DNA from 2 places in the Limosilactobacillus ingluviei str. Autruche 4 genome. Region 2 is predicted to be linked to the other one. Evidence: a T-box and tRNA genes for the amino acid it is inferred to sense, from the RefSeq annotation. Region 2 holds a T-box; the other holds one or more tRNA genes.
What was found. The T-box of region 2 lies ahead of leuS (leucine--tRNA ligase). A T-box ahead of a tRNA ligase gene usually reads a tRNA of that ligase, here a tRNA-Leu.
Positions count from the first base shown of each region.

Region 1: it has a tRNA-Leu gene. The T-box ahead of leuS (leucine--tRNA ligase) is inferred to sense a tRNA for this amino acid. The anticodon was not compared.

Region 1 covers NZ_HE997177.1:86,524-102,587, forward strand. The annotation lists gene BN54_RS09160 (SDR family NAD(P)-dependent oxidoreductase) at 1-488, opposite strand, end outside; gene BN54_RS09165 (MarR family winged helix-turn-helix transcriptional regulator) at 686-1,090, opposite strand; gene BN54_RS10430 (NAD(P)H-binding protein) at 1,102-1,518, opposite strand; gene BN54_RS10435 (Rossmann-fold NAD(P)-binding domain-containing protein) at 1,524-1,682, opposite strand; partial or broken gene BN54_RS09175 (glycosyltransferase family 2 protein) at 1,858-2,334, opposite strand; gene BN54_RS10335 (hypothetical protein) at 2,324-2,470, opposite strand; gene BN54_RS09180 (hypothetical protein) at 2,563-2,796, opposite strand; gene BN54_RS09185 (hypothetical protein) at 2,841-3,317, opposite strand; gene BN54_RS09190 (M1 family metallopeptidase) at 3,467-5,989, opposite strand; gene BN54_RS09195 (alpha/beta hydrolase) at 6,005-6,886, opposite strand; gene BN54_RS09200 (2,3-bisphosphoglycerate-dependent phosphoglycerate mutase) at 6,898-7,578, opposite strand; gene BN54_RS09205 (AEC family transporter) at 7,656-8,609, opposite strand; gene manA (mannose-6-phosphate isomerase, class I) at 8,763-9,737, opposite strand; gene BN54_RS09215 (beta-galactosidase small subunit) at 9,755-10,738, opposite strand; gene BN54_RS09220 (glycoside hydrolase family 2) at 10,722-12,599, opposite strand; tRNA gene BN54_RS09225 (tRNA-Leu) at 12,835-12,920, opposite strand; gene BN54_RS09230 (SprT family protein) at 12,966-13,439, opposite strand; gene BN54_RS09235 (Tex family protein) at 13,432-15,597, opposite strand; gene nadE (NAD(+) synthase) at 15,613-16,064, opposite strand, start outside.
Region 2 covers NZ_HE997173.1:237,172-253,235, forward strand. The annotation lists gene BN54_RS01200 (rod shape-determining protein) at 1-144, shown strand, start outside; gene yidD (membrane protein insertion efficiency factor YidD) at 134-385, shown strand; gene BN54_RS01205 (DUF2969 domain-containing protein) at 390-614, shown strand; gene BN54_RS01210 (FtsW/RodA/SpoVE family cell cycle protein) at 633-1,832, shown strand; gene proB (glutamate 5-kinase) at 1,956-2,741, shown strand; gene BN54_RS01220 (glutamate-5-semialdehyde dehydrogenase) at 2,764-4,005, shown strand; T-box leader at 4,072-4,276, shown strand; gene leuS (leucine--tRNA ligase) at 4,358-6,778, shown strand; gene BN54_RS01230 (hypothetical protein) at 6,936-7,211, shown strand; gene BN54_RS01235 (putative polysaccharide biosynthesis protein) at 7,303-8,934, shown strand; gene BN54_RS01240 (pyrimidine-nucleoside phosphorylase) at 9,079-10,377, shown strand; gene BN54_RS01245 (C69 family dipeptidase) at 10,430-11,800, shown strand; gene BN54_RS01250 (YfcC family protein) at 11,988-13,499, shown strand; gene BN54_RS01255 (M20 family metallopeptidase) at 13,513-14,853, shown strand; gene dapF (diaminopimelate epimerase) at 14,911-15,921, opposite strand; gene BN54_RS01265 (aspartate kinase) at 15,938-16,064, opposite strand, start outside.

The sequences.
Region 1 (16,064 bases), on a different contig from region 2:
ACCAGGACCGGATCGCCGCTTTGGTGGTGATTAAGTTGGCCTAAGCCCGTCATGGTCTGCGCCACAACTTGATACTCGGGCAACGTCTTAGCAGACCGCTTCATCGAACGCCCATCTAAAAAGTCCGTCCGCACCCCGCTCGGGCCGACCGCCGTAACTTGAATCCCAAACGGCGCTACTTCCGCCGCCAACGCCTCACTCATCATGATGACCGCGGCCTTAGTTGCCGAATAAATGGACTGGCTGGGGCCGGCCACCGTTCCAGAAATGGAAGCAATATTAATAATGCGGCCGTGCTGTTGGGCGTGCATGATCGGCAGGACGGCTTGGGTCATTTGCATTAACCCAAAGACGTTAACGTCAAAATTTTGCTTGACTTCGGCCAAGGAAAATTCTTCAAAGGCCCCTAAAATGGCATACCCCGCGTTGTTGGCCAGGACGTCTAAGCGGCCCCACCGCGCCATTACCTTGGCAACCGCCGCTTGAATGCTGGGAGCTTCAAATTACATTTCCAGTGGTAAAAACTGGGCTTGCTGATCCGGGGCGGCCTGGGCTACCTGCGCCGTTAACCGAGCCGCATTCCGCTACGTTGCCGCCACGGCATAGCCGGCCTTTAAAGCTTGAATTACCGTCGCCAGGCCGATCCCCTTTGATGCGCCCGTTACCAACATTACTTTTGGTTCACTCATGCTCCTCCTTTGAGCACGGTTAACCGTTCCAACACGGGGTGGTATTTGGCTAAAATTGGTGCCACCACCCGTTCTGCATTTTGCAAATACTGCCAGCCCGCTGGCGTCAAATGAATCAAGACGCTTCGCTTATCCACGCTGCTGGGCTGCCGTTCAATGACCTCACAGGTCCGTTCAAAGCGGGTCAGCATCCGCGAGGTCGCGCTTTGACTGAGCCCTAATTTGGCACTTAAATCATTGACCCGCAGGGGCTGTCCCTCGGCTTGCGCCAAAAAGTGCAAGACGTAAAATTCATTTAAGCTGATCTGATCGACCAGCGTTTGCAACGCGGCGGTCAGCTCTTGATCAATCTGTTGGGTTAAACTTTGTAATTTTAACCAGTCAGTTAAAGCCCTTGTCATCATAATCCCCCTTAATAAAAAGACGGGTGAGCAAAATGGGTGCCCGGCTTCCCCACCCCGTAGCTGGTCCGCCACAGATGATCGTCATCAGCCAACAAATCTAAGATGGCTTGCACGACGGCTTGGCGGGATACTTCAGCATCGGCAAAGGGTTGCCCGCTCGGCACCAATTCGTACTCGCGATCAATGTCATCGTCAAACAACCAGGTCAGCTTCAACAACAGGTAATTGAGGTCCGAATCCTGCATCAACTTGGCGGAGGCCAATTCTCCCTGCAAATAACTTTGCGGCAGGTTCGCCGCCGTCCAGTCCGCCAAGGCTTGGGGAACTTCATTTTCAATGCCGGCAATCGTAGCGGCGATCACGTGCGGAACGTGAGCGGCTTGCATTGCTTGAAGCAAGCTGGCGGTGTCAGCGGCATCCGACATTGAATTTAAATAGACCAGTCCGTGCCAACCAGTGCGGCTTGTAAGCGGGCTTGGTCTTGAAAATCACCATCCACCAACGTCACCCGGTCATTGGCCGCCCACCTTGCCAGTCGTTGACTTACGTGACGACCGTACAAGACTAAGTTTAAATCCGTTTCAGCCAACAGCCGGACCGTCAGTTGGCGGGCAATTTATCCCGCGGCCCCTAAAATCACCATTTTTTTACTCATCATTGTTTCCTCACTTTTAATTTGTTTGCGCATGCATATAATATACGATTGGCCGCTTGGTAAGCCAGGGCAATTTGCTTGCCCTGTAACATCAGCTTAAACGACAAGTTTGTTTGATCAAGAAGTACAGCGCGTGTTCTTCTGGCATCGCATCCGCATCGTAAACCGCTAAGTATTCCCCCTGGGCAATTTTAAGGGCATCGTTTAAGACCCCGGCCTTCCCGCCGGTCCCCGTTCGTTCAATCACTTGAATCCGGCGCTTGGCATACTCCGGTCGGTCCACCACCTGGTGCATCATCGCAGCCGTCTGATCACTGCAGTTATCAGCATACAGCAGGACTTCCACCTGAGCGGGGGGATAATTTAAGTTCAAAATCGCCTGGGTCGTTTGGGCAATCACCAATTCCTCATTGTGCGCGGGAACGACAATGGTCACCGTCGGATAGGTTGGCAACGGCGTCACGTGCGCCCGCTCGTTAGCGTGTTTTAGCCAAAATTTAGTGGCCCCAAAGAGGTTTATCAACGACGTTAACAGGCCGATCCAAATCGTGACCAAAGTTAACATCAAGACGACTTTAATGACCATCTTTTATCACCCCCGGACTAATTACGGCGCGTTCGACCCAGGTATAGATTATCCAGGCGCACACAAAGAGAATCACAAACGACACAAAGAAGATCCCGGTAATCACCAGGGCCACCCACATAAATCCCGTCATCATTGCTCTGCCTCCAGTAAGTATTCCATCACAATATCCGTTTCCAACTCGCGGACCAAGTGGTGGAGCAAGCGGTGAAAATCATACTTAGCCGCTTAGGCTTGCGTCAAGTGGGCTTGCCTCATTTTAAGGCCAGTTGGCTGAACCGGTGCCAAGGCAGCCAAGTGCTGACGCGTCGTCTGCGTTAATTGGGCCATTTGGTGCTCACTCAAATCATAGGAGTAGATTAAAAAAGTCGCATCGTCAATATAAAAAAACTGTTCAGCTGGCAAACGGTGGGTCCGTAGTTCATGCGCCAGCGCGCGCAAAAAGGCGTCGTGCTCTTCCAAGTGGAACTGCTCGTATTGTTGATGGTGTTCCCAGTGAATAATCGTCACATCCAGGGAACGTAAAAAACGCCCGTTTGCAACAATTCCCGTGACCGCTCGTAAACTGCTTGGGCCAGGGCGGTGGTCCGTAAGGTCACGACTGGATCACGGTGTTGCAGATAACGTTCGATTTCGGCTTGCGTAGCCGCTAACCGGCGGTACTGTAACAAATCCCCCCGAATCACGGCCGCCAGGGAAGCCATTAACGGAAAGGCCGCCAATAGCAGTAACTTAGCGGGGATCGGGATCACTACATAACCAAAAAGCAGAATCGCGGTTCCTAGGGCCGTTAAGCCAATCATCAACCAGGTCAACATCAAGCTGGGAAGCAACAATCCTACCACGGCACCCAGCGCCAGTTGTAAGGCCAGGCCGATTTGTAAATTAGCCTGGTAAGGCTGGGCAACAAAAAACAACCCGACTGGCAGTAGCATGACCGCCAATAAGGCACAATAAATCGGTATTAAATTCCGGCGAAGCACTTAGAGTCCTCCCTCAAAAACGTTTTGTCAATCTTTTTCGTGTAAAGTCAATCAGGTTAATTATACCGGTCCCCTCAGCGAATGTACACGCAAGCCAAATAAAAAAGCGCTGGCTCTGTATAGAACCAGCGTAATTAACAATTTTTTCATTAATCGACTACCGCGGCTACGGCTGCTTGCACCGCCGTGGCTTCGGCTTCAACTAAGGCCGTCTTGCTATCAACCACCTTAATATCCATTTCAATTTCCCGGGTTAAACCAGGGGTATTGACTTTCGGCGCAAAGAAGGCCGAAAATTCTGTCTGCCGTTGCCGGGTATGGAAGAGCCGTGCCGTCACCGTGATAAAGGTGGCAAATTCCATGTCCCCACCAACGGTCGCATCCAACCAGCCCCACTCCTGCCGGAGCCAATCCCAGGCCAGTTGTTGGCCCACTGGGTTGGCCAACACGCCCCGGTACCAAGCCCGCAAGTCCTGCGGCTTGATCGTGGCGGCATCTTCAAAGTGGTCAACCAACTGCTTCAACCAGGTTGGGTTGTCAACCTTGGTCAAAGCCGCCGTCAAATCCTTTTTGTAGGCCGGATCGCTGGTCTGCCGGTAGGCTGCCAACAACGTTTGGAATAAGGCCTCATCACCGAAGTGGCGTAATTCGTTGGTCAAAACCAGCGCCCGGACATCCGCTGGCAATTCCGCGGCCGGGGTCTGCGTAAACAGGGTGTGGGCCGCTGCTACTGCCATAGGGTCTTCCGCATACAGCGCGGCCGCCAAGACCGTCGGCCGCATCAATTCATCGTCAATGCCTTCGCCGGCTTGCTTAACCCACCCTAAGCGAGTGGCTTGCTGCTGGCTCAGCTGACCAAAGTAGCCTTTCAGCACCTTTTCGGCCTCCGTTTGCGGCGTGACAAAGTCCTTTAGGCCGTTGGCAATTTGGTACAGCGCATCAATCACAATCGCGGATTGACTGGCCTTAAACCGGGGCAGCCAGCCGGCCAACTGGGCGTACGAAATTTGCCGGGCTTCCGCCAGTAAGCGCAAGTCTTGCAAGAGTTGCAACTGTGCAATCGCATCCAGTTCAGTCAAATGGTCCAACAAATCCGTCAATAAGGTTTGATCGTACTTGACAATATAGTGGGCCGCATTCCCCACGTTCAAGCGCAATGGGGCTCCCGCCGCTTGTTGCAAACCAGCATAATCGCCTAAATCCAAACTGGCCGTCTCCATCAACTGCGGGGCGGTAAAGTTCGCGTTTAATGGTAATGGCCACCGTCGGCCTTGCTCGTTGCCATCCCCAATAAAGAATTGTTGCTGGCTGAGTTGCAAGTGCCCGTCAACGACCTTGGCTTCAACCACGGGATACCCCGGCTGCTCGAGCCAAGCATGCATAATCGCCCCGATATCCAATCCCGCCGCTTCGCCAAGCGCTTGCCATAAGTCTTGGCCCTTGGCGTTGCCATACTGGTGAGTCGCAAAGTAATTCTTTAAACCGGTCCGTAAAGCTTGATCGCCAATTAAAGCCCGCACCATCACTAACAAGCGACTCCCCTTGGCGTACACAATTGCGCCGTCAAAGATGGCATCAATTTCGCGCGGGTCTTCCACCGCCACGTGGACTGATTGTACCCCATCCGTGGCATCCCGTTGTAAGGCCATCGGGGCTTCTGACGTTTGGAACATTTCCCAAACGTGCCAGGTTGGTTCCAAGGCATCCAAGGCGACGTATTCCATCATGTTGGCAAAGGATTCGTTCAACCACAAGTCATCCCACCAGTTCATGGTGACCAAATCACCAAACCATTGGTGGGCCAGTTCGTGGGTAATCACCGTTGCCACCACCCGCTTGGTCTCCAAGGCGGTGTTATCAGGATCAACTAACAGGTAGGCTTCCCGGTAGGTCACTAAGCCCCAGTTTTCCATCGCCCCGGCCGAAAAGTCTGGCAAGGCCAACTGCCAGGAATGTGGCAATGGGTACGGCGTTTGGTAAAAGTCTTCGTAAAATTCAATTGCCCGCTTGGCAATGTCTAAGGCAAAGGTCAGTTCCTTGGCCTGGTGGGCTTGGGTTGCAAAGACGCCGACTTGTACCCCGCTCTTGGTGGTCGTAACCTGCTTTTGCATTTCCCCAAAGGCAAAAGCCACCAGATACGTTGACATCTTGACCGTCGGTTGAAAGTAGTGCACGCCCGCGGTTTCGTGATCTTCCGGCATATTGGCAATGATCGTTTCACCCGGCTGTTCATCATACTTAATCGCCAGCGCAAAGGTGGCCTTGGCAGCTGGTTCGTCCACACACGGGAAGGCTTGCCGGGCAAAGGTGGTTTCAAATTGGGTCCCGATTAATTGCTTTTCTTGCCCGCCGACTTGGTAATACGAAGGATAAATCCCCATCATCGTGTCGGTCAAACGCGTATTGTAATCGATCACCACGGTAACCGCCCCCGGCGTCGGTAAATCAATTTCTAACGTTTCTTTTTCGGCATCGAGGTCAAACGGTACCGCCACTCCATCGACGCTCACCGCCGTCACGTTTAAAAATTTTTGGTTCAGCGCAATGTGCGCTGCCTTAGCTTCCCCAGTGACGGTGGTCCGACCTTGAATCGACTTGGTCGCCCGGTTAATGTCTAAATATAAATCGTAATGGGCCGGTACGAACCGGTCTAACAAGCGTTGCTTGGTCATTTCCTTGCTTCCTTTCTACTTTGCCGTTGGTTCAAGCTTGATTTGGCGGGCCAAGAAGTCCGCCACGGTTTGATAAACGGCGGGACTCCAAAAGTCCTTTTCGTGATCCGCGCCCTTGACCCGGACCGCTTCCACCGCTACCCCGGCAGCAGCCAAGGCCGTCGCCATGTCTTCCATTTCATGATATGGCACAACCTGGTCGGCATCCCCATGTAACAATAAAAAGGCTGGGTAGGTTTGCCCAGGTTGGATCCGGTACAACGGACTCATTTCCTTCATTTTGGCTGGCCACTGAGCTGGGTCTTGCCCGAATAGGCAGATTTTCAACAAATCAGAACCTGGCACATGCTGCGTATAAGCAAAGGTATCCGCCACATCCGTAGGAGCAAAGCAAGCCACCACTGCATTTACCTGATCCGACTGGTCCGGATAATCAGCGGTCCGGTAAGCCGGATCATTGGCAGTCAACGCCGCGAGCAAGGCTGCATTGCCACCGGATGACGTCCCCCACAAGACGACTTGGTGCGGGTCGATTGCATACTGCGCCGCATGCGCCCGCAAGTAGCGGATCGCCGTCTTGACATCTTGCAAAAAGGCCGGGAAGGGATGGCCCTCAATCGCGTTGCGGTGTTGAACCGTGGCAACGACAAAGCCCTGATGCACATATTGCACCAGTTGGGGGATTTCTTCCCCCAAGGTCGGTCGTTGCCAGGAGCTGCCCTGCACAAAGACCAACAGGGGCCGGGGCGCTAATTCAGCGACCCGATGCCGTTGCAGCCACGGGACCAATAAAGATAGGTGCAAAGCTTCCCCATCAGCCGCTGCGTAAGTTACGTTTTCAATCAACCGGACTTGGCCGGCCAAGGTTGGATTGTTGGTAAGTTCTTTAATTTGCATTCCGCACCTCTTTAACTTGGTTGATTAATAATTTCTTTGGTTTGAATTTGCAAACGGGTATCAAGTTGGTAGACGATCGGCTCAGCATTAGGGACCTCAACACGATCAATTTCTGCATCACCGATCCCTTCCAGGTATTTGATCAAGGCCCGCAACGAGCTGCCGTGCGCAACCACCAGCTGATCTTGGCCCGCTAACAGCCGGGGCGCAATCTGATCCTGCCAATACGGGACCAGACGCCGTTCGGTCATCGCCAGGCTTTCGGCCCGTGGAATGGCCACCCCCAAGCGATCATACCGCGCTTCGTGCTGGGCGCGTGGCAACTGGGGTGGCACCGCCGTATACCCCCGGCGCCAAGCTTGCAGTTGGGCCGCCCCGACCTTAGCCTTCACCGCCGCCTTATTCTGCCCACTTAGAGCCCCATAGTGGCGTTCATTTAACCGCCAGGTTTTAAACATGGGAACATATAACTGATCCTGGGCCGCCAAAATCAAATTGGCGGTCTTGATCGCCCGTTGCATGTACGAAGTGTGCACCGCTCCATACTGGTAATCTCGTTGGGCCAACAGCCGACCGACCGCTTGAGCCTGGGCAATCCCGTGGGGTGTCAAGGGCGAATCCGTCCACCCCGTAAAAATATTGGCTAGGTTCGCCTGGCTTTGACCATGGCGAACAATGACTAATCTTGCCATACTTCACCCCCTCTTTTCCTCGTTCTTATCTTATCACGAATCTGCCCGCTGCCGGGTGAATTGTGGCGCTGATTTCCCTACTTTACTAAAGTTTGGACTACCACCATCAAAATTGGAATTACGATCACCGACAAAACGGTCGTTTCCGTCACCATAATCGCCGCGTAATCAGCATCGGCGTGATAAAGCTTTGAAACGACCGGCGCATTGGTCATCACCGGCATGGCCGCTTGAATAATAAAGACTTGTTTCATCAACGTCGGCATGTCCGTTGGCAAAACCAACAGGGCCATCAAAGCCGGTGCAATCAGAAAGCGGCCGAGTAAAATCCCCCAGGCATCGCGATTAAAGCGGACCCGGGCCAGGCCGGCATTAGAAATGGCAATCCCAATAAACAGCATGGACAGCGGGATCGTTAAGCCCCCCAAATAATTGCACGTCGACAAAATAAAGCGGGGCAACTTAACGTGGGCAACGACTAAAATTACCGCCACAATAAACCCCAACAGCGGCGGAGAAAACAACTTGCCCAACGCCTGTTTGACATCCAATTTGGCTGCGCCAGTGCCATCCTTTTGAATCAGCCACACCCCCAGGGTCCAAAAAAAGGTCGTGTTGGCCATGTAATATACCAAAACATACGGAATAGACGGGCTGCCAAAGAGGGCTAGATTAATCGGCAACCCAATAAAGACCGTATTGGAATTAAAAAACATCGATGAAAACAAGCCCAAGTGATCGCGCTTAATCGCTAAGGCTTTGGCCACCGCTAATGACAGGGCAAACAAAATCAACATCGAAATCACCGGATACCGCAAATCCGGCAGCAGAACATGGAGTTGATCGGCGGAAAATTCCTTGGTAATCGTTGAAATCATGTAGGCTGGCAAAGCCACTTGGGTCACGAGCCGCGAAATCACCCGGCCCGAAGCGGGGGTAAACCAGCCTCGTTCATTCAGGATAAAACCAATGACCACCATCGCCAAAATTACGCCGACCCCCGAAAGCGCCGCTAAAAAGACCGCAAACATTCAATTTTCCTCTCTTACGTGTAGTTTTTGTCGAAGCGAAACTCGCCTTAAGTAACCCTATTATTGTATGCCGGATTCAAAGGGATGACCAGCTTAAATGAGAGAAAAATTAGAAAAGGAGCTGGCAAAACGCACCAGCTCCTCTAGAGTCATTTAATATTTATCTGGAGCCGGCACCGACGTGATCAAGGTCAGTTGCCCACGGAAGGTCCAGTCCGTGACCGGGTGCGGCAAGATAAAGTGCTGCCCCTTAGCGAGGGGATAAGTTTGGCCCGCCACCACCAATTCACCATGCCCCGCAATTACCGAGGCCAAAACAAAGGCTTGCGAGCCCATTTGTTGCGGCAACTCCCCGTTGACGACCACCTTTTGGACCGTAAAGTATGGTGACGTCGGTGGCGCCACCAAGGTGGTCACCGTTGAGGTGCCCACGGTTTGCGTGGTTTGGTGCAATTGGGGAGCAACAAAGGGAACCGTAATGACTGCCTTAGCGGGCGCTAAATGGAGCTCTCGCAACTTGCCATCCGGGCCCTTGCGATCATAATCATATAAGCGATAGGTCACGTCAGAACTCTGCTGGGTCTCGAGCACTTCAATCCCTTCGGTCAAGGCGTGGATCGTCCCGCTGGGCACGTAGACAAAGTCCCCCGTCTTGACTGGCAGTTTCCCTAATAATTGGTCCCACTGGCCGGCATCGATCAACTCGGCCAATTCAGCCCGGCTCTTCGCCTGGTGGCCATAAATCAAGTAGGCGTTCGGCTGGGCCTTTAGGACGTACCAACATTCCGTCTTGCCCAGTTCACCTTCATGCGTGCGAGCATATTCATCGCCAGGGTGAACTTGGACGGACAGCTTGGCATTGGCGTCTAAAATCTTGGTTAATAACGGGAAGCGATCACCCTGAGGGTAATTAAAGAGCGCCGGTTGACTTTGGTAAAGGGTGGCCAAATCTTGCCCGGCAAACTCACCATTCGCGACGATACTGACCCCATGGGGGTGCCCAGAAATTGCCCAACATTCGCCGATCGGCCCGGCGGGAATTTGGTAACCAAAGTCACTGGCTAAGCGGCGCCCGCCCCAGATTTTTTCATGGAAGACGGGCTTTAAAAACAGTGGTGCTTGCGTCATACTACTCATTTCCTTTGTTAGTGTGTTTGAACGTTTCCTTGCAACCCTGGATCAATCACGAAGCTGACCTTATGATCGACGGTGCCATCAATGTGATAAGCCGGTTCCACATCTGCTCCCCAGCTATCGATCCCCCCAACACCACGGACCGCCCCCGCAATTACCAGTACGGTCCGCCGGGCTGGCGGCAATTCCTCTTGGTGGGTGGCATTTTCTAATTCTTCACTGGTGTATGGCAAGGCACTAAAGGCAAAATCGCCGTTTGCAGCCTTAAAAGTCAAGCTAAAGGGTTGATCATCATGATCGGCGTTGTTCAACGTCGTCTGCCGGGTGATTTTTACCCACTTGGTAGCCATGTGCATCCCATTTTCCTGGGGTACCAAATACTTAGTCACCGGTAACCCTTGAATTTCGTAGGTTCCCGGCCGCCCGCCGGCCATCCGGTCCGGATAAGTTTCGCCCGACAGACCTTCATATTCATAGCCGGCGGCCATCGTTGGCATGATCAAGCGCATCCCAAAGACTGGCAGCTCTGGCAAGCCGGCTTGGCCGTGGTACTTGGCGGTCACCTTCAGCGTCCCATCAGCCTTGACCTTATAGGTCACCTTCACCGTCGTCGCGGGAACCGTCAACGTTTGGTAGGTAAAAGTAATTTTAACTTTTTCAGCTTCTTCATGGTTGGTAAATTCATTCGTGGCTGGCGCGACCGGCACTTGCTTGAATTTGCGCTCATCGACTTTTAAGCTGATTGCTTGGCACGGTAAGGCATAATCCGCGGCTAACCACTGGGCTGCTTTCACATTAAAGCCATTGCCCCGGTCATTATCGGTCGTTGCCCGCCAAAAGGTCGGCTTGGGCTCCCGGTAGAGCCATTCTTTACCTTTGATCTTTAGAGATTCCAACCCACCGCGTTCGTATGAAAAGAGGTAGGCGAAATCGGGTCCCTGCAGGCCGAGGGTACCGTCGCCATAAATCACGTGGAGCTTATTTTGGTAATCCATAGTAGTACTTAACCTCCTGCATTACTGGCTTTGGGGTTCGGTCGGCAAACATAATGCCGTCCCCCGAGAATTCATAATCAGCGTGACGATCATCAAAGTCCCCACCGTAGCGCATTACTTCTTGGCCGGTTACCGGATCGGTCACTAAGAGGGCTTGATCAATAAAGTCCCAGATGAAACCGCCGGCGTATTGCGGGTATTTTTGCATCAAGCGAATGTACGAACCCATCCCCCCAACGGAATTCCCCATCGAGTGCATGTATTCGCATTCCAAGAACGGTTTATCCGCGGTTTGCAGGTATTCTTCAACCCCGGCCGGCGGCAAATACATCCAACTTTCGACGTCGGAGATTCGGTCACGGTAGGCCGGATTGCGGATTACCCCTTCATAGTGGGTCAAGCGGCTGCTGTCGTGGTCATGATAGTACTGATCCATCGCTGCGATGTCATCACCAGCATACGATTCATTCCCCAACGACCAGAACAGGATCGCCGGGTGGTTCTTAAAGGTTTCAAAATTCGTCCGCGCCCGATCCAAGACCGCTGGCAGCCACAATTCAACGGAGCCTGGCACGTTATAAGACGGTTCAACCGCCCCACTCTTTTGCCAGGTCCCGTGGGTTTCCAAGTTGTTTTCGGCCATCATGTAAATCCCGTTTTGATCACACAATTGATACCATTCCAAACGATCAGGGTAGTGGCAGGTCCGCACGGCATTAATGTTGTTTTCCTTAAAGGTGGCGATATCCTGGTGCATATCGGCCAGCGTAATCGTCCGCCCCGTCTTCGCGTTCCACTCGTGGCGGTTAACCCCATTAATAATCAGGCGGTGGTTATTAAGCATAATGACGTGATCGGCATTGATTTCAATCCGCCGGAAGCCAAAGTCATATGGCACGACTTCCAAGAGGGCCCCCGCGGCGGAATAAACCTTAATTACCAAGTGGTAGAGGTACGGATCATCCGTATCCCACAGGTGGACCTGTTCAAAGGTTACTGGCACTAATTCCACCGTTGCCGCGCTGGTCAAGCGCTGGTGCAGCAACGACGTCTGGCTCGCGTCTTGAACATCGACGGTTAAATAACCCGCTTCCTTGGCCGTCAGCTTTAACTTCAACGCCAACTGGCCACTGGTAAAGTCATCGTTGACGGTTGGCAAGATGTGCAAGTCTTCAACGTGGATCGCCGGTTGGGCCAGCAGGGAAACGCTGCGGAACAGCCCCGAAAAACGGAACATATCTTGGTCTTCTAACCATGACGCCGAGGAATGCTTGAAGACTTCCACAACTAAGACATTGCCCGTCGGCTGTAAATAAGGCGTCAGATCAAATTCGCTCGGGGTAAAGCTGTCTTCGGCATACCCAACGAAGTGCCCATTCAGCCAAACGTACAAGGCGCGTTCAGCCCCTTCAAAGCGGATCCGGACATCCTTCCCTTGCAAACCGGCAGCTAAGTCAAAGGTCCGCCGGTAAATCCCCACGGAATTGTCGGCCGCCGTGGAAAAGTCGTCCAGGGCTTGCGGATTATCGCCGGTCCCAGCGGGCCGCCGGTAAATTTGGCCTTCCCAAGGATACCAAGTATTAATATAGTGAATCTGGGCATAATCACTCAATTCAATTTCGCTGGGCACGGTAATTTCATCGAAGGGACCTTCAAAGGCTGGCGCCCAAAAGTTGGCGGGCCGCTCGTTCGGCGTCGCCGCAAAAATAAACTGCCACTTGCCATCTAATGACTGCACCAAACTGCTAGCAGCCCCCGCCGCTTCTGCTTCACTGGCAAAGGCTTGGTGGTCACTGTGCGCGGGGATTTGATTAACCCGAAAGACGGTCGGATCATCCAACCATTTTAATTCTGCCTCCATCAACAAAAAACCTCCTCATCCTAGCGCGGCCAGCCTAAAGCCCTTTCGCTTAGGCCACCTGGCGACCTAGTGGTGACATCTCTTACACTTAGTTTTTTACTAAATGTTTACCACTCTAGTATAGCGCTTTCATTTTAGGATGATAAGGGTTGACTTTAACAAATTAAGGAAACCTTCATGATTTAACCAACAAAAAAACTCCCACAACGATCAAATCGTCATGAGAGCTTAGTAGTGCGGCAAAGAGGACTCGAACCTCCACGGTCTAAAACGACCACAAGATCCTTAATCTTGCGCGTCTGCCAGTTCCGCCACTGCCGCGTCAACAGATAATATATTATCAAATAACTTAGCTGTTGGCAAGGCTTACCGTGAAGTTTTTTCTATTTTCTTAAGAATCAGCCGCCCCCGGCACCGGCCACAACGGTAACGGGCCAAATTTACCCGCCGCTTGCGCCAATATCTAATCCCGCAGGCTTGGCATTGGTAACAGTAGCGCTGCTGCGCTTGAACCCGGCGTCGCTGGCTGGTGCGTGGGGCATACCGGGCCCCACCAACCGCCGCCAAGAGTTGCTTAAAATCCTGGTCCCGGTGTTGATAGCCGCGCCCGGTCAGGTGTAAATGGTAGTGACACAGCTCGTGCAGCACCACCCGTTTTAGATTGGCCAGATCAAATTCTTCCAACATCAAGGGATTAATATCAATGTGGTGGTCACTTAAGTGGTAGCGCCCCCCGGTTGTCTTCAGGCGTCGGTTGAAATAAATCTGGTGGCGAAACGGGCGCTGAAAGGCCGCTAACGACCAGGCCTGGGTGTAGGCCAAGAGCTCTTGATCAGTCATTCGGGGCCAGCATGGTCAGTTGAATCCGTTCCCGCTTCAAGTCAACGGATTGGACCCAGACCGTGACAATATCACCAACGGCTACCACCTGCCGCGGATCATTGACAAATTGCTTCGTTAAGCGCGAAATGTGGACTAACCCATCGTGTTTTACCCCAATGTCCACAAAGGCGCCAAAGTCCACCACATTGCGGACCGTTCCTTGCAGCTGCATCCCCGGTTTCAGATCCGCCAATGTCAAAACGTCTTGTCGCAACAATGGTGCCGGCATCGTATCCCGCAGGTCCCGGCCGGGCTTCATCAAGTCATCAATCACGTCTTTGACGGTGACCTCCCCAATGGCCTCGCTAGTAAACTGAGTAATTGGCAAGGCCTGCAAACGCTGATTGGCCGCTGCACTCCCCAGTTGCGCAGGACTGACGTTGGCCGCCGCTAATACCTGGCGGGCCAAAGGATAGCTTTCCGGGTGCACATCGGTATTATCCAGGGGGTTGGCCCCATCAGTAATCCGCAAGAAGCCAGCGGCCTGTTCAAAGGCTTTCGGCCCCAAGCGGCTGACCTTCAGTAATTGTTGCCGGTCCGTGTAAGCCCCATTTTGTTCCCGGTAATTGACGATATTTTTGGCAATCGCAGCGGACAGGCCGGAAATATGGGTCAATAATTGAGCACTGGCCGTATTCAGGTTCACGCCCACCTGATTAACCGCCCGCTCAATCACCGCCGCCAACTCGGCCTTAAGTTCACCGGTCGGTAAATCGTGCTGGTATTGTCCCACGCCAATTGCTTGGGGATCAATTTTCACCAGTTCGGCCAACGGATCTTGTAAGCGGCGCCCGATACTGATGGCACTACGCTTTTCGACCGTCAACGCTGGGAACTCGTCGCGGGCCGCTTGGCTGGCCGAATAAACGGACGCGCCGGCTTCATTGACAATCACATAGTAAACGGGCCGTGACAGTTGCTTTAACTCCGCCGCAACAAATTGCTCGGACTCCCGGCTGGCCGTCCCGTTCCCGATCGCCACCATTTCCACTTGGTATTTTTCGATTAAGTCCCGCAGTTGCTGCCCCGCTTGCGCCCGCTTGGCCGCCGGCGCTGGGGCATGGGGATAGATCACGGCAGTTTCCAACAGCTTCCCGTTTTGATCCAAGACCGCCAACTTACATCCGGTCCGGTAGGCCGGGTCAAAGCCTAAGACGACCTTGCCCTTGAGTGGGGCTTGCATCAACAAGTGGTAGAGGTTTTCACCAAACACCGTAATCGCCTGTTTGTTGGCTTGGTCCGTCAATTGCCGCCGAATTTCGCGCTCAGTCGCCGGCAACAAGAATCGCCGGTAGGCATCTAAGGCCGCTTGCTTCACCAAGGCGGCGGCCGGACTGGCTTCGTGACTGCCGATCAAGCGAAAATTCAGGTAGTTTTGGACCGTTGCTTCGTCCAGGATCAGCTTCACACGCAAGACTTTCTCACTTTCCCCCCGGTTGATCGCTAAGGTCCGGTAAGAAGTCATCTCTTGGACTGGTGCGCTAAAATCATAGTATTGTTGGTAAACCCCGCGCTCATCCAGCGTCGCGCCATCCTTTTTTACCGCGGTTTCAATTTGCCCATGCTGCTGGGCAAAATTCCGCAGCCAGGCCCGGACCGAGCTCATTTCACTGATCGCTTCCGCCAGGATCTCATGGGCCCCCGCCAAAGCTTGGTCGACATCAGCCACTTCTCCCTGGACGTATTTGGCGGCTTCCTGAGCTGGTGCAGTGGCCGAATAAGTCAGCAGCCAATTGGCCAGCGGCTGGAGCCCTTGTTGTTTGGCCACCTGTGCCTTGGTTTGCCGTTTTTGTTTGTACGGTAAGTACAGGTCTTCCACCGTAGCCAGGTCCGGCGCGGCTTGCACCTGCGCCGTCAACTTTGGCGTCAGTTGGCCAGCTTCTTCAATTGCCTTGAGCACCGTTTGCTTGCGGGCCCACAGCTCACTGGCCTTGTGGTAACTGGTTTGAATTTCTTGCAGGGCAACTTCATCCAAGGTCCCGGTCTTTTCCTTACGGTACCGGGCAATAAATGGAATCGTATTGCCTTCATCCATTAACTGCAAAGCCGCTTCGACCTGCCAGCTTTGGTAAGCTGGTAAGGCCGAAGCGACTTGCTTAACAAGTTGGTTCTCCATGCTTCACCTCTTAATCTACTGGCGCCACCACGTGTCTTGGGGGGCCACGGGCAAGTGGCGCTTATGGCCCGTCTTTTGATACCAAGCTTCGATTTTGGCTGCTGCGGCCGCGGCCACGGGCTGGCCTTCCAGATAATCATCAATTTGTTGGTAAGTAACCCCCAAAGCCTGTTCATCTGGCAAGGCTGGTCGCTCTTCTTCCAGATCCGCCGTCGGGGTCTTTTCATATAGGTGCGCCGGGGCGTTTAGGGCGACTAGTAAGGCGCGCCCTTGCCGTTTGGTCAGACCCGTCAAAGGCGTTAGGTCGGCCCCACCATCCCCAAACTTGGTGTAAAAGCCCGTTACAGCTTCGGCAGCGTGATCCGTGCCAATCACCGCGCCCCGGTGGGCCCCCGCAATCGCGTATTGGGCGATCATCCGCTGGCGGGCCTTGATGTTGCCCTTATTAAAGTCCGAGATGGTCTCCC
Region 2 (16,064 bases):
CAACTGTTTAGTTCTTACCTAAAGGTTCCGGTCGTTGTTTCGCAAGACCCATTGGATAACGTGGCCAAGGGAGCTGGCGAGATGTTGGAACGGATGCAAGGTGATGATTCAACAGCCAAAAAACGCAAGAAGCATGGGAAGTAAGTTGATCATTCGATTGGTGCGGTGGTACCAGCTGGGCATTTCGGCCCGGCGGCCCTACCGCGTTTGTCGTTTTGAGCCGACTTGTTCGGAATACATGATTCAAGCGGTCCAACGCTTTGGCTGGCGGGGGGTCTGGCTTGGTGTCTGGCGCATATTGCGTTGTCAGCCCTTTAGCAAGGGTGGCTTGGATCCCGTTCCAGTTCGGTGGTTGCATTGGAAGAGAAAAGATTGGAAAAGGTGAAAAAGTGGCAAAAAAAGAAAAAACGATTGCGGTTAGTGTAAAAGATATTGAGCGGGCGGGCCAACTCGTCGAACAAGTCTTAATTGGGGACCGCGTAATTGGCGAAGTCGTGGCCAAAGGCGTCAAGTTTGAAGCCCATTTAATGGGTGACCAACAAACCTTTGTGGTCAAATCGCAAGAAGAAGGTTTGGAAACGATCTTGGCGCAATATCACTTGCACCAAGGTTAAAGTGAAGGAGCGAGGACTATGCATCGTTCGCAGCGCAATGAGAACGAGTCACGAATTGACTGGGGGATCATTTTTTGCGTGCTCCTGTTGGCACTGATTGGCTTGGCGGCCATTTTTGTGGCGGCAAACCATGATAAAACACCGGTTAATGTCAGTCGAACCGTCTTGATGCAGTTTGCTTGGTACGTCATTGGGACGATTATGATCATTGTCATTATGCAATTTGATTCGGAGCAACTGTGGAAGGTGGCCCCAATTGCCTATTGGATCGGCTTATTTTTAATGTACGCAATTCTGGTCTTTTACAGTCGGGCGTACTATGTGAATACCGGGGCGAAGTCGTGGTTTGCGATTGGGTCGATCACCTTCCAACCGTCGGAAATTATGAAGCCGGCCTATATTGTGATGATGGCCCGGGTAATTACCACGCATAACAATCAATATAGTCGCCATACCGTTGAAAGTGACTGGCGATTAATTGGAAAGTTGTTCTTATGGTTGTTGCCAGTGTTGGTATCACTTAAGTTCCAAAACGACTTTGGGACCGGCTTGGTGTTTGTGGCTATTTTTGCCGGCTTGGTTTTGGTTTCGGGGGTTACTTGGCGAATCTTGGCACCGGCGATTACGATTGCGGCGGTTGTGGGGGGAAGCGCCTTGGCGATGGTAACCAGCTCGGTCGGCCGAACCATTTTGGAAAAAATTGGGTTTCAAGCCTACCAGTTTGATCGGGTTGACAATTGGTTGCACCCAGCCCAAGATACTTCCAACAGTGGTTACCAACTTTGGCAAAGCATCAAAGCGGTCGGTTCAGGTGGGATTACCGGGACGGGATTTAACAATTCTAAGGTGTACGTCCCCGTCCGGGAATCCGACATGATTTTTACCGTAATTGGTGAAAATTTTGGCTTTATTGGTGGGGTTTTATTAATTTTGCTCTACTTGCTCCTAATCTACCTCATGATCCGGGTAACTTTTGATACAAAGAATGAATTCTATGCCTACATTGCGACGGGGGTAATCATGATGATTCTTTTCCACGTCTTTGAAAATGTCGGGATGAACATTGGCCTCTTGCCGTTGACGGGGATTCCACTGCCGTTTATTTCGGCGGGGGGATCATCTTTGATTGGTAATTTGCTAGGGATCGGAATGGTAATGTCAATGCGTTATCACCACCACTCATATATGTTTAGCAATCAGAATCGGGAATTTCATTAAAAAAGACTGGCAATTTGTTGCCGGTCTTTTTTGCGGTTAAGCCTTTAAAGAACGGAAAAAATCGTGTAGAGTTAGATGCAAGCATATTCAGGTAAGTTTAAATTCAGTAAAGGGGCACGGAAAATGGCGAACGAAAAGCGGCGGCTTGTGGTTAAGATTGGGACTAGCAGTTTAATCCTTCCGAATGGTCGGGTGAATTTACGAACGGTGGATCGTTTGGCATATACCCTGGCTTCCCTAAACAACCAGGGATTTCAGGTTGCCCTGGTTAGTTCCGGGGCGATTGGGGCGGGGCTGGCAAGCTTACAATTGACCCAGCGGCCCCAAGAAATCGCCAAACAGCAAGCCTTGGCAGCAATTGGCCAGATGGAATTGATGCGGATCTATTCCCAGCGGTTTCTGGACTATCAAACGCAAGTAGCCCAAATTTTGCTGACCCGCGATGTGCTGGCCTTCCCGGTTTCCCGGCAACACGTTCTCAATACATTTGAAGTTTTGTTTGAAGAAGGGGTAATTCCGATTGTCAATGAAAACGATACCGTTGCCGTTGACGAATTGGATCATCACACCACCTTTAGTGATAATGACGAATTATCGGCAATGGTTGCCGTGCGTTTGCAAGCCGATCAACTGATTGTTTTGTCAGATATTGATGGCTTTTACGATCAAAATCCGCGGGAGAATCCGGCAGCTAAAAAGCTCGCCCGGGTAACCGAACTGACGCCGGCAATGCAAAAAGCCGCGGGTGGTAGTGGCAGTAATTTTGGGACCGGGGGGATGGTTACTAAATTACGAGCGGCGCAAGCAATGATGACAGCTGGCAAACAAATGGTGCTTTGCAATGGGGCGAATCCAACCGTTATTTTTGATGTAGTTGCTGGAAAACCTGTCGGGACTGTCTTTGGGTAGAATTTGAAAGGAAGGGAAAATGATGGAAACCTTAGTAAAAATGGGCCAAGCAGGCAAACAAGCAGCGCGGCAGTTGGCCTTATTGTCAACGGCAACCAAAAATCAGGCCTTAATAGCGATGGCCCAAGCGTTAGAAGCTCAAACCGCGGCTATTTTGGCAGCAAATCAAGCTGATTTACAGGCGGCGGCGACGATGCCGGCGAAGTTTGTGGACCGCCTAAAGTTAACCCCCCAACGGATTGCTGATATGGCAGCTGGTCTTCGTCAGGTGGCCCAATTAGCGGATCCGGTTGCCAAGTATGATCATGGGTGGGTGACCAAAGACGGATTACAAATTATGCAACGCCGGGTACCATTAGGCGTCGTGGGGATTATCTTTGAAGCCCGGCCCAACGTCACGGTTGATGCTACGGCGTTGACCTTTAAGAGTGGGAATGCAGTTATTTTACGTGGGGGAAAAGAGGCAATCCAAACCAATACTTGCTTGGTCAGCATCTTACAACACACTTTAACGGCCCAAGGATTGCCGGCGGCGGCTGTCCAGTTAGTTGAAGATACTAGCCACGCTAGTGCGGAAGCAATGATGAAATTAAATGATTGGATTGATGTTTTGATTCCCCGGGGTGGAAAAGGTTTGATTCAACGGGTAGTCCAAACGGCAACGGTACCGGTGATTGAAACCGGGGCTGGCAATTGTCACGTGTATTTAGATCGCCAAGCGGATGAAGCAATGGCAGTTGATATTGTGGTCAATGCGAAGGTGCAACGACCATCCGTCTGCAATGCGGCAGAAAAACTGTTGCTTCACCGCGAGGCAGCGGCCCGCTTACTGCCACCAGTGGCCAAAGCTTTATTGGCGCACGGGGTGGAATTGCGTGGTGATCAACGGGCTTGTCAACTGGTCCCTGAGATTAAGCCTGCGACCCCAGCCGACTGGGATCAAGAGTATAATGATTTGATTATGGCGGTTAAAGTGGTGGATTCCTTGGACGAAGCCATTGAGCATATCAATCGTCATTCGACTCACCATTCGGAAGCCATTATTACTCCTGAGCTTGCCCGGGGCCAGGCGTTCCAACAACAAATTGATTCGGCTTGTGTCTATGTGAATGCCTCAACGCGGTTTACCGACGGAAGTGAATTTGGCTTTGGGGCCGAAATTGGGATCAGCACCCAAAAGTTGCACGCCCGCGGTCCGATGGGGTTAGCCCAGTTAACGACCACCAAGTATGAAATTACCGGTAACGGGCAGGTTCGGAGCTAGAACAAGAAAGGTTTAGATTTTCCTTGCGTTTCGCCGAAAAGCTTGCTAAGATAAGAAACAATCTTAATTCGTTTTGGGAGTAGTAGCCTAGAGTTTGTTTGACAGCGACCGTAGGGATGGTGTGACTACGGAAACAACCTTGGTGAACTGGCCTAAAAATCGTCACCCGCTGAAAAAAGTCAGTAGGCGCGTGCGTGTGGTCGCGTTAAGACTTTGAGCGCTACAATATTGTAGAATTACGGGTGGTACCGCGGAGAAGTTCGTCCTGTCGTTAGTAGTAACGCAGGGCGTTTTTTTTGTTTTTTAATAGGCCGGCCGCAAACGAAGCAATCAGGATAAAGGAGTAAAGGTTATGGGATACGATCACTTAGAAATTGAAAAAAAGTGGCAACGTTATTGGCAACAAAATAAGACATTTAAGGCAACGGCCAACCCCGGCCAAAAGAAGTACTATGCCTTGGATATGTTCCCGTATCCATCCGGGCAAGGGCTGCACGTTGGGCACCCGGAAGGTTACACCGCAACCGATGCCATGGCCCGCTTTAAGCGGATGCAAGGGTACAATGTTTTGCACCCCATGGGGTTTGATGCCTTTGGTTTGCCAGCCGAGCAGTATGCTTTAAAGACGGGGCACAATCCTAAGGGGTTCACAAACCAAAATATTGATCATTTCCGCGATCAAATCCAATCCTTAGGTTTTTCCTATGATTGGGATCGGGAAGTGAATACTACGGATCCAAAATACTATAAGTGGACCCAATGGATTTTTGAGCAACTTTACAAGAAGGGCTTAGCATACGAAGACGAAATCATGGTTAACTGGGCTCCCGATTTTATGGGGGGGACCGTGGTGGCCAATGAAGAAGTGATCGATGGTAAGACGGAACGGGGCGGTTACCCGGTTTACCGGGTGCCAATGCGGCAATGGGTTTTGAAGATCACGGCTTACGCAGATCGCTTAATTGACGACCTGGATTTGGTCGACTGGCCAGAAAGCGTTAAGGAAATGCAACGCAATTGGATTGGGCGGTCCGTTGGGGCAGCCGTCTACTTTAAGGTAGCTGGTCAAGAAGACAAACAAATTGAAGTCTTTACAACCCGTTGTGATACCTTGTTTGGGGCGTCTTACGTGACCTTGGCCCCTGAATTGGACTTGGTTGATGAAATTACGACGCCCGAACAAAAGGCGGCGGTGAAAGCTTATCAAGAAGCGGCTTCGCGGCGTTCAGACTTGGAACGGACTGATTTGAACAAGGATAAGACGGGGGTCTTCACTGGTGCTTATGCGATCAATCCGGTTAACGGAGCAAAGCTGCCAATCTGGATCTCAGACTATGTATTAGCCTCATACGGGACCGGGGCGGTAATGGCCGTGCCGGCGCATGATGAACGTGATTGGGAATTCGCCAAGAAGTTTGATTTGCCAATCAAGCGAGTTTTAGCTGGGGGTGACCTGACTGAAGGGGCCTACACGGGTGATGGTGAGCACGTTAACTCCGCCTTCTTAGATGGCTTAACGATTGAGGCCGCGAAGACGAAGATGCTGGAATGGCTGGAAGCCAACGGAGCGGGTCAAAAGAAGGTCAACTACCGGCTGCGGGATTGGATCTTCTCACGGCAACGCTACTGGGGGGAACCAATTCCGGTTATTCACTGGGATGATGGGACGACTTCCTTGGTACCGGAAGATGAATTACCGCTGACCTTGCCAGATACGGACGATATTAAGCCTTCTGGTACGGGGGAAAGTCCATTAGCCAACATTGAAGAGTGGGTCAACGTTTACGACGAAAACGGTCGTCACGGGTTACGGGACACTAATACGATGCCGCAATGGGCGGGCTCTTCGTGGTACTGGTTGCGGTATACGGATCCAACCAACGAGCAAGCCTTTGCGTCAAAAGAAGCGTTGGAATACTGGTCCCCAGTTGACTTGTACGTTGGGGGAGCTGAGCACGCGGTGTTGCACTTGCTGTATGCTCGCTTCTGGCACAAGTTCCTCTATGATTTAGGGGTGGTCCCAACACCAGAACCATTTATGAAGTTGGTTAACCAAGGAATGATTTTGGGTTCCAACCACGAAAAGATGTCCAAGTCGAAAGGCAATGTGGTTAATCCCGATGACATCGTGGCTGAATACGGGGCGGACACGTTACGGCTGTACGAAATGTTTATGGGACCACTGGAAGAAAGTGTGCCGTGGGATGAAAAAGGCCTGCACGGTGCCAACAAATGGGTTCACCGGGTTTGGCGCTTGTTGATTGATGAAAATAACCACTTGCGTGATCGGGTTTCCACCATTAACGATGGCAAACTGGATAAGGTTTACCACCAAACGGTTAAGAAAGTAACCGCTGATTACGAACGCTTGCACTTTAACACGGCGATTTCCCAGTTAATGGTCTTTGTGAATGAGGCTTATAAGGTTGATGACTTACCAGTTGAGTACATGGAAGGGTTAGTCAAGATGATTTCGCCACTCATGCCGCACGTGGCCGAAGAATTATGGCAAAAGTTGGGGCATGAAGAAACCATCACGTACCAAGCTTGGCCAACTTATGATGAGAGCAAGCTGGTTGAAGCGAACGTGGAAATGATTGTTCAGGTCAACGGTAAGGTGCGGGCAAAGTTGACGATGCCAAAGGATGCCGATCAAGCAACGGCTGAGCAAATGGCTTTGGCGGATGAACACGTCCAGAAGTTTACAACTGGCAAGGAAATCAAGAAAGTCATCGTGATTCCTAACCGGATTGTTAACATCGTGGTTAAATAATCCCTAGAAAGTGTAACGGCAGTCTTGCTATCCCGCCGGCCTTAGCGGCTCGGCAACAGAGCTCTTCTGCATTATCTGGCTTACATTTAAAAAGCAAACCGGCGGCTGGGAGAAAACTGAGTTTTCTTCCAGCCCCGCTTTTTTGGAGGAAAAAATAGTGGAACACAGTTTAGTTACCTACCCAGCGATTGTTGAACAAGGGGCCCAACAAACCCGGGTCCACTTTCCGGATTTACCGGCGGCGGATGTGGTGGATGCCGATTACTACCAAGCTTTAATGCGGGCCCAACTGGGCTTGGCGATTGTGATCATTGACTTAGAAAGCCATCATGAACCCGTCCCCGCCCCCTCGGAGCCGACAACTTTGGCGTCATTGCTTAATACCCCTGAAGCCCGAATAGAGCTGATTACGACGGACTTGGATGAATATTAATTTCTGGTGACAATGTTAAAACAAATTGCATCGGTCAGTTAATCAAGCTAAAATGGATAAGTTAATATGATGAAAAGAGGATCAGCAGAGCATGCGCGAAGATGAGCAAGTAACGGCGTCATCCACTAACGATGCCAAAGCGAAGATGCTGAGTGGTTCGGCTTGGATGACGGCTGGCAGCATTACGTCGCGGATTTTAGGGGCAATCTACATTATTCCGTGGACGACGTGGCTAGGGGCGTACAGTACCCAAGCCAATGCCCTCTATGCCCAAGGGTACAATATTTACAGCATGGCCTTGACCATTGCTACGGCGGGGATTCCGTCCGCGATCTCAAAATTGGTTGCCCACTACAATGGGATTGATGAATATGAGGTGAGTCGACGGCTCTATCGGTCCGGAATGTATGTTTCAATGGCGATGGGAATTGTTTGCGCGACCGTAATGCTGTTTGGGGCGAATCTCTTGAATAATGGGGATGCCAATGTGACGCCGGTCATTCAGTCTTTGGCCTGGGCCGTTTTGGTAATTCCGCCAATGAGTATTACCCGGGGCTTTTTGCAAGGTTATAATTGGATGGCCCCATCGGCACTCTCCCAATTTATTGAACAGCTGTTTCGGGTTGTTTACATGTTGGCAGCGACGTACTTTATCATGAAACTCCAACCGACCCACTGGGTGCAAGCCGTGACCCAGTCCACTTTTGCAGCCTTTATTGGGGCCTTGGGAGCAATCTTGGTGCTCGGGGCAGCTTATTTGCGCCGCTTGGGGTACATGCGTCGTTTAGCCGCGGCGGGCAAGCAAGACCAAAGTGTCCAGACCCGAAAATTGATTTTTAAAATCATTTACCAATCGATTCCGTTTATTGTGATTGAAGCCGGGATCGCCATCTTTCAATTAATTGATCAGTATTCATTTAAACGGATTCTGACGTTGATGGGCGGTTTTTCCAACTACGAAATCAACACGATTTATGCGCTCTTTGCTTTTAACGCCAATAAGCTATACATGATTGTGATTTCCCTGGCTTCGGCCATGGCCGCAACCGCGATCCCATTAATGGCGATGGCGCGGGCCCAAAATGACCAGCAAAGTATGCGAGATCAGATCGAAAATGGGCTGTTGTTGTTCTACTTTGTGATGATTCCGGCCTCCTTAGGGATGGCGGCGGTGGCCCAACAAGTGTATACCGTTTTTTATCGCTACGATGCGGCTGGGGTGACAATTTTAGAGTTTGCTTCATTTATGGCTATACCGCTCGGGCTGTATACCGTTGGGGCGGCCATGATGCAAGGCCTCTCGGAAAATAAAAAAATGATGAAATTTTTGGCGATTGGAATTGGTTTAAAATTAATTTTGCAAGTTCCACTGGTCATGTTTTTAAAGGGAATGGGGCCGCTGTTAGCAACGGGGATCGCGATGTCGGTAATCAATTATTTGATCTTACATTCCTTCAATATGGAATTTACCTTACGTTTTAATCGGATGGCGAAACCAACGAACCAGATTTTAGCGTATTCGTTGATCATGTTTGCTGCGGTAAAAATTGTAATGTTAGGAATGAACCTGATAGTGGATCCGCATGGTCGCTATATGGCCTTCTTTGCGTTGTTACCGGGGATGGCGATCGGGATCGCCGTGTTTGGCTATTTAGCCCTTCGCTACCGATTAGTTGATGAAATCATGGGACCGGGTCGCGCAGCCGGGTTCCGGCGAAAATAAGAATTACGGCAGCCTAGTGTGGTGTTGCAGAGTTGATGAGGAGCTGAATGCTCATCAACTCTTTTTCTTTTATAATCGTAACTTTGACTTCGCCCCAAATTAATTTTATAATGTAAGCGGATTCAAATAAGGAGGGGATCGCTAATGCGAATGGTGGAAGTAATTGATCATAAACGGCAAGGGCAAGTTTTGACGCCGGCTGAAATTAATTTTTTTGTTGAGGGAGTTGTTACACATACCATCCCGGATTATCAAATTTCAGCGCTATTGATGGCAATTTATTTTCAGGGAATGACTTCAGAAGAACAAACCACGTTAACCATGGCAATGATGAACTCAGGGGATCATTTGGACTTAAGTGCGATTCCGGGAGTGAAAGTGGACAAACATTCCACCGGTGGCGTTGGGGATAAAACAAGTTTACCTTTGGCTGCGATGGTGGCAGCCCTAGGCATTCCCGTCCCCATGATATCTGGGCGGGGCTTAGGCCATACTGGTGGCACGCTAGACAAGTTGGAGGCAATCCCCGGATTTCAGGTTGCCCGTAGCGAAGCGGCTTTTATTAACCAAGTAAAGACTACGGGAGTAGCAATTATTGGTGCTACTGGTGAGGTGGCACCGGCTGATAAGCGCATTTATGCTTTACGGGACGTAACTGATACGGTTGATTCAATTCCGCTGATTGCCAGTTCGATTATGAGTAAGAAGATTGCTTCAGGGACCGATGCCTTGGTGATTGATGTTAAAACGGGTGCCGGGGCCTTTATGAAGGACGAGTCCGCAGCCAAAGAGTTGGCGACGGCGTTAGTACAAATCGGTCGGCAGGCAGGGTTAGTCTGCAAAGCAATTATTTCCGATATGAATCAACCACTGGGCAATAAGGTCGGGAATGCGCTCGAAATTGAAGAAACGTTGGACTTATTAAAAGGACATGGGCCCGCAGAACTTTTGGAGTTAGTATTAACCTTGGGCAGTCACATGGTGGTGATGGGAGGAAAGGCCACCACCCTAGCCCAGGGCCGGGAAATGCTAGCAGCGACGTTAACTGATGGTAGTGCCTTGGCCAAGTTTAAAGCAATGATTGAAGCGCAAGGTGGCAACGGTCAAGTAGTTACCGACTATGCGCTGATGCCTCATGCCAAGTATCAAGTTGTCGTTTCCGCCCCGCAAAGTGGGGTGATCACGAGCTTGAGCGCTGACGGCATTGGTATTGCCGCGCTGATGCTTGGTGGCGGCCGGCAAAAAGCCGATGACCAACTGGATTATGGCGTCGGCATTGAACTGCACAAAAAGCTTGGCGATGAGGTGAAAGCAGGCGAGCCCTTGCTGACCATTCATGCGAACCAAACGGACCTGACGGAAGTAAAGGCGCGGTTAGCAGCTAGCATCACAATTGGTTCAGCGGCCACCGTTCCACCACTGATTCACCAAGTGATTGAATAGTGTGGTAAAAATGTTATGATAGTCACCAAAGAAATTAATGGGGGAGTTTTAAATGCCTTGTACAACTTTACTAGCTGGGAAAGCCGCCACAATTGATGGTTCAACCATTATTGCCCGGCAAGAAGATTATGGTCAGGCGCTGAATCCACAACGGTTTGTGGTTGTCAAGCCCAGTGACCAGCCACGCCATTATGCGGCCAAAACCACCAGTTTTACGATTGACTTACCCGATAATCCGTTGCGCTACACGTCGACCCCGGATGCCGATGATTCGGCGGGGGTGTTTGGAGCAGCGGGGATTAATGCCGCCAATGTTGCCATGACGGCAACGGAGACTAGTACCACCAACGCGCGAGTACGGGGATTGGATCCATTTAATCCCGTGAGTGGGATTGGCGAAGAAGATTTTATCACCTTGGTTTTACCATACATTCATACTGCCCGCGAAGGGGTGCAACGCTTGGGACACTTACTCGAAACCTATGGGACGTATGAAGCCAATGGGATTGCTTTTAGTGATCAAGATGAGGTTTGGTACTTGGAAACAATCGGGGGCCATCACTGGGCGGCGGTGCGAATCCCTGATGATGCTTACGTGCTTGCTCCAAACCGCTTCAATATTACGGATTTTGATTTTGCCAGTGAAACGACGTTAGCCAGCGCCGACCTGCAATCCTTTATCGACGAGCATCACCTTAATCCGGATCGCGAGGGTTATAACCTGCGTCATATTTTTGGTAGTCAGACGATGCAAGATGCCCGCTATAATAATCCGCGGACCTGGTATGGCCAAAAATTATTGGGCGGAGCGCCAGCCACGGCCCCGACTGAAATGGATCAGCCCTTTTGGTGCCGGCCAACGCAACTATTGACGGTCGAAAAGATCAAGCAAGTCTTGAGCTCACATTACCAAAACACGGTCTACGATCCCTATGGGGGTGCAGCGGGCAAACAGTTCCGGCCGATTGCTTTAAATCGGAACCTGGAATTGCATATTTTACAGTTACGCAATCATGTTCCCGCCGCTCTGGCAGGTATTCATTGGTTGGCGTTTGGCCCCAATACTTTTAATGCGGTGGTCCCGTTTTATGCCAACGTGAATGACACCCCGGTGCCATATGCCCAGACAAATCAGGATTATGACCCCCTTAATATGTATTGGTTAACCAACACCTTGGCAGCATTAGGGGATCATCGGTACCAGGCCGTTGCGCCGCTGGTTGAACAATTTGAAGAAACCGTGGGGGCGCAATGTCGAGCATTGCAACACCAAGCGGATGCGACTTCGCACGCAGCTGGGGAATGGCCAGCGTATTTGACCACGATTAATGAACAAATGGCGCACCTTAGTCAGCGGGAGGCACTTAAGTTGCTGGGCAAGTTGGTTCAGGATGCGTTTAATCATGAGCATTTGGCGTTCTAGCAATCGTTAAAAGCAACATTATTGATCTTTAAGTTTGAAAACTTGTCATGGTGGCTATTAGTTTCTAGCCACCATTTTTTAATCCAGTTCTAATAACATTTTAAATATTATTTTTTGTAATTGAAAGCGTTTTTCAACTCGGGTATAATTAAATTGTAAATAAATGATCAAAGAAGAGGTGAGGAACATGGATAAAGCAGTTAAGAAACGTAAGTTTAAAATGCCATCGGCCTTTACGATTTTGTTCATCATTATTGTTCTGGTCGCGATGTTATCATGGTTTATTCCGGCCGGGAAGTATTCAACTGATAGTGCGGGCAACATCATTGCCCATACTTACCGAACGGTCAAGTCAAATCCCCAGGGACTCTGGGATATTTTTATGGCACCTGTGATCGGGATGGTCGGGGACGACAATACCGATGGTGCGATTTCAGTTTCGCTGTTTATCCTGGTAATTGGGGGCTTCTTAGGGGTTGTTAACAAGACCCGGGCACTAGACGAAGGGATCAGCAGCATTGTCCGCAAGTACAAGGGCAAGGAAAAGAAATTAATTCCGCTCTTGATGATCCTGTTCGCGTTAGGTGGCTCGACCTACGGGATGGCCGAAGAAACGATTGCCTTTTATCCATTGCTGATTCCAGTTATGATTGGGGTTGGCTTTGACTCGATGGTCGCTGTCGGGATTGTATTGATTGGTTCGCAAGTTGGGTGCTTGGCCTCGACGGTTAACCCGTTTGCAACGGGGGTGGCTTCCCAAACCTTGCATATTTCGCCAGGGAATGGGCTGCTATCCCGGATTCTATTATTGATTATTACGATCGGCATCAGTATTGCCTATGTTTACCACTATGCTTCCAAGATTGAAAAGGATCCGACAAAATCAATTCTTTACAACCAACGAGAAGAAGATTTAAAGCGTTTTGCGATTCCAGAACGGACGCAAGATGAAGAAACCATGACTGGGCGGCAAAAAGCAGTTATTTGGATTTTTGGGATTACATTTTTGATTATGATCCTGGGCTTGGTGCCATGGGAAAGTCTCAACAGTAAGTTCACTTTCTTTAACAGTCTGAATAAGTGGATTACGACGACCCCAGTCTTAGGGACGGTTTTCGGAAAGGATGCCGTGCCGTTGGGGACTTGGTACTTTAACGAAATCACGATGCTGTTCTTCTTGATGTCGGTGATTGTCATGTTTGTTTACCGCATGAAGGAAGCTGACTACATTGAAGCCTTTATTAACGGGATGGCCGAATTTATGAGTGTTGCCATTATCGTGGCGGTCGCTCGGGGGATTCAAGTTGTTATGAATAACGGGTTAATTACTGGGACGATTTTGCACTGGGGTGAAATGGGCTTATCCAGCCTTTCGCAAAGCATCTTTATTATTCTGACCTTTGTGTTCTACATCTTGATGTCCTTCTTGATCCCATCCACGTCCGGTTTAGCCGCGGCTACGATGGGGATTATTGGGCCGCTGGGGCACTTTGCTCACGTTTCCAGTGATTTGGTAATTACTGCTTACCAAGCTGGTTCGGGTTGGGTGAACTTAATTACCCCAACGTCTGGGGTGGTAATGGGCGCCCTGGCAATTGCCCACATTAACATCAGTACTTGGTGGAAGTGGATGGCTAAATTAATGCTCTACTTATTCTTGGCAGTTTGTGTCTTCTTAGGTATTGCAGCGGTTTTGTAAGTAGGTGGTAAGGATGACAGAAACAGTAATCACAGAAGCGATTAAAGTGCAGGCAGTGGCAGCGTTGAAGGAATTGATTGCGCAACCTTCAGCTAATCAACCAGCGGCCCCGGGGGCGCCATTTGGCCCGGGAATTCGCCAAGCGTTAGACCAGATGATGGCGTTATGCCAACGGCTGGGGTTTCGGACTTATGCTGATCCAGATGGGTACTATGGCTACGCCGAAATTGGTGAACAAGGGCCGATTTTTGGTGTCGTTGGGCACTTGGACACGGTCCCGGCAGGAGATTTAGCAGCTTGGGACACGGATCCGTTTGAGCCAGTTATTCGTGATGGTAAGATTATTGGTCGGGGAGCGCAAGATGATAAGGGACCGACGATTGCGGCCCTCTATGCCGTGAAGGCATTGTTGGACGCGGGTTATCAGTTGAAGCAAAAGATTCGCTTTATTTTTGGGACCGATGAAGAAATTTTGTGGCGTGGCATTGCGAAATATAACGAAAAAGAAGTGCCGATTGATGCCGGGATTGCCCCGGATTCTGAGTTTCCGTTAACTTACGCGGAAAAAGGATTACAACAATCCTATTTAGTAGGCCCGGGGACGGATCAGTTTACCCTGCATATGGAGAATGCCTTTAATGCCGTGCCGGCTAAAGCCGAATATACGGGACCACGTTTGGCCGAGGTGCAAGCAGCGTTAGAACGACACCATTTCGCCTTCGAAGCCACGGCTGACAAATTAACGGTCTTAGGAAAATCCGTCCACGCCATGAACGCCCCACAAGGAACGAATGCGGTCCTCCGGTTAGCAATTGCCTTGGATGAAGTCTTTGATTTTGCCCCGCTACATTTCTTAGGACAAGTCTTTAAGGAAGATGCGACCGGGGCCAACGTTTTGGGGCGGGTTGCGGATGAATCGGGGCAACTGACGTTTAACATTTCCAGTTTGGAAGTGAATGCTAAAGAAACGCGGTTACAAATCGATCTGCGGATTCCAGTGACGATTGATCGCGATCAATTAATTGCGGATTTAACGGCTAAGATTGCCCCATACGAACTTAAGTATGAGCATTTTGACTATTTGGCGCCCCTCTTTGTGCCGAAGGAAACGCCGTTGGTGCAAACTTTGATGGCAGTTTACCAAGAAAAGACGGGGGATCAAACGCCACCGCAAATTTCTGGCGGAGCGACATTTGCCCGGACAATGCATAACTGTGTAGCGTTTGGGGCAATGTTGCCGGGGGTGCCTGACTATATGCACCAAGCAAATGAACAATGGCCATTAGAAAGTATGTATCAAACCATGGATATTTATGCTGAAGCCATTAAACGGCTTTGCTTTACTGAGCATTAAAAAATAAAGACCAAGCCTGTTTTTGCGGGCTTGGTCTTATTTTTTAGATTGTTGCACTTAGTCCTTAACCGCGACTTTAACCGGGGTCGGTAGGGTAGCAACAAATTGCTGATAAGCAGCGTCTTCACCGGTTTCGGTAACGACGACTTGGTCGGTGGTAAAGTTGGCAGCAGCTAACAAGTCGTCAGCAATTTCTAATTGGTGAGTAACAGTGGCATTGCCAATTAATTCGATTTGGTAATGGTGGTGGACTGAGTGTAATAAAGTTTTCACCAAGCCCCCCGGGTTATAGACGGTAATTGGCGTCTCGAAGTGGCCTAAGGTTGGGTGGGTGAGGGCAAAAGCCAAGCTCGTTGCCGACATCCCCGTCCCACAAGCATTGGTGAAGCCGACTCCTCTTTCATAAGTCCGAACAAACAGTTCGTCTTCGCCCAAAATTTTGGCAAAATTTAAGTTAACGCCATCGGGATAGTACGGATTCGGTTGATTTAAAAAGGCCCCTAATTCCCCCATTAAGGGGCCGGTTAATAATGCTTCATCGCCAAATGCGATGAGATGAGGATTAGGGACGGCTAGGCTAGTGAAGCGGAGCCCGGGCGCAAGTTCTGGTACTAGATCATCGATGATGCGTTCACGCCCCAAATTAGTAAAGGGCAGGGCAGCGGCATTGAAACGGACGGGTGAAATTTCAACTGCAAAAGCGGGGACTTGGGTGGCAAAGTCCGTTTCTTTGCGAACTGCTAAGTCAGCCTGCCGAGTCTCGACCTTAAAGTTGGTTTGGCCGGTCTTTTCGCTTAAGTAACGCGCTACCGTCCGTAAACCATTGCCACACATAGAAGCTTCACTACCATCGGCGTTAATCACCCGCATTTGCCCCAGCACACCGGGATGCTCGGAACGATTGACCACTAATAACCCATCGGCCCCATGTAAAAAACCATTACCTGGATCGGTCAAATGCTGGGCTAAGCGAATCAAGGCGGGATCACTCAGAGGGGTTGGGAGGGTGGTTTGATCAAGCAAGAAAAAATGGTTAAACGAACCGTGGACTTTTAACAACTGGGCCATAAATAAAATTCCTTTCTTAGTTAAAAAAATGATTATAGATAACTTGCACCGCCCGATCACAATCCGCTGGATCGGTGCCAATCATGGTCGCAATTTTTGAGGCTCCCTGGTTAATCATTTGTACGGCGATTTTTTCGTGCGCC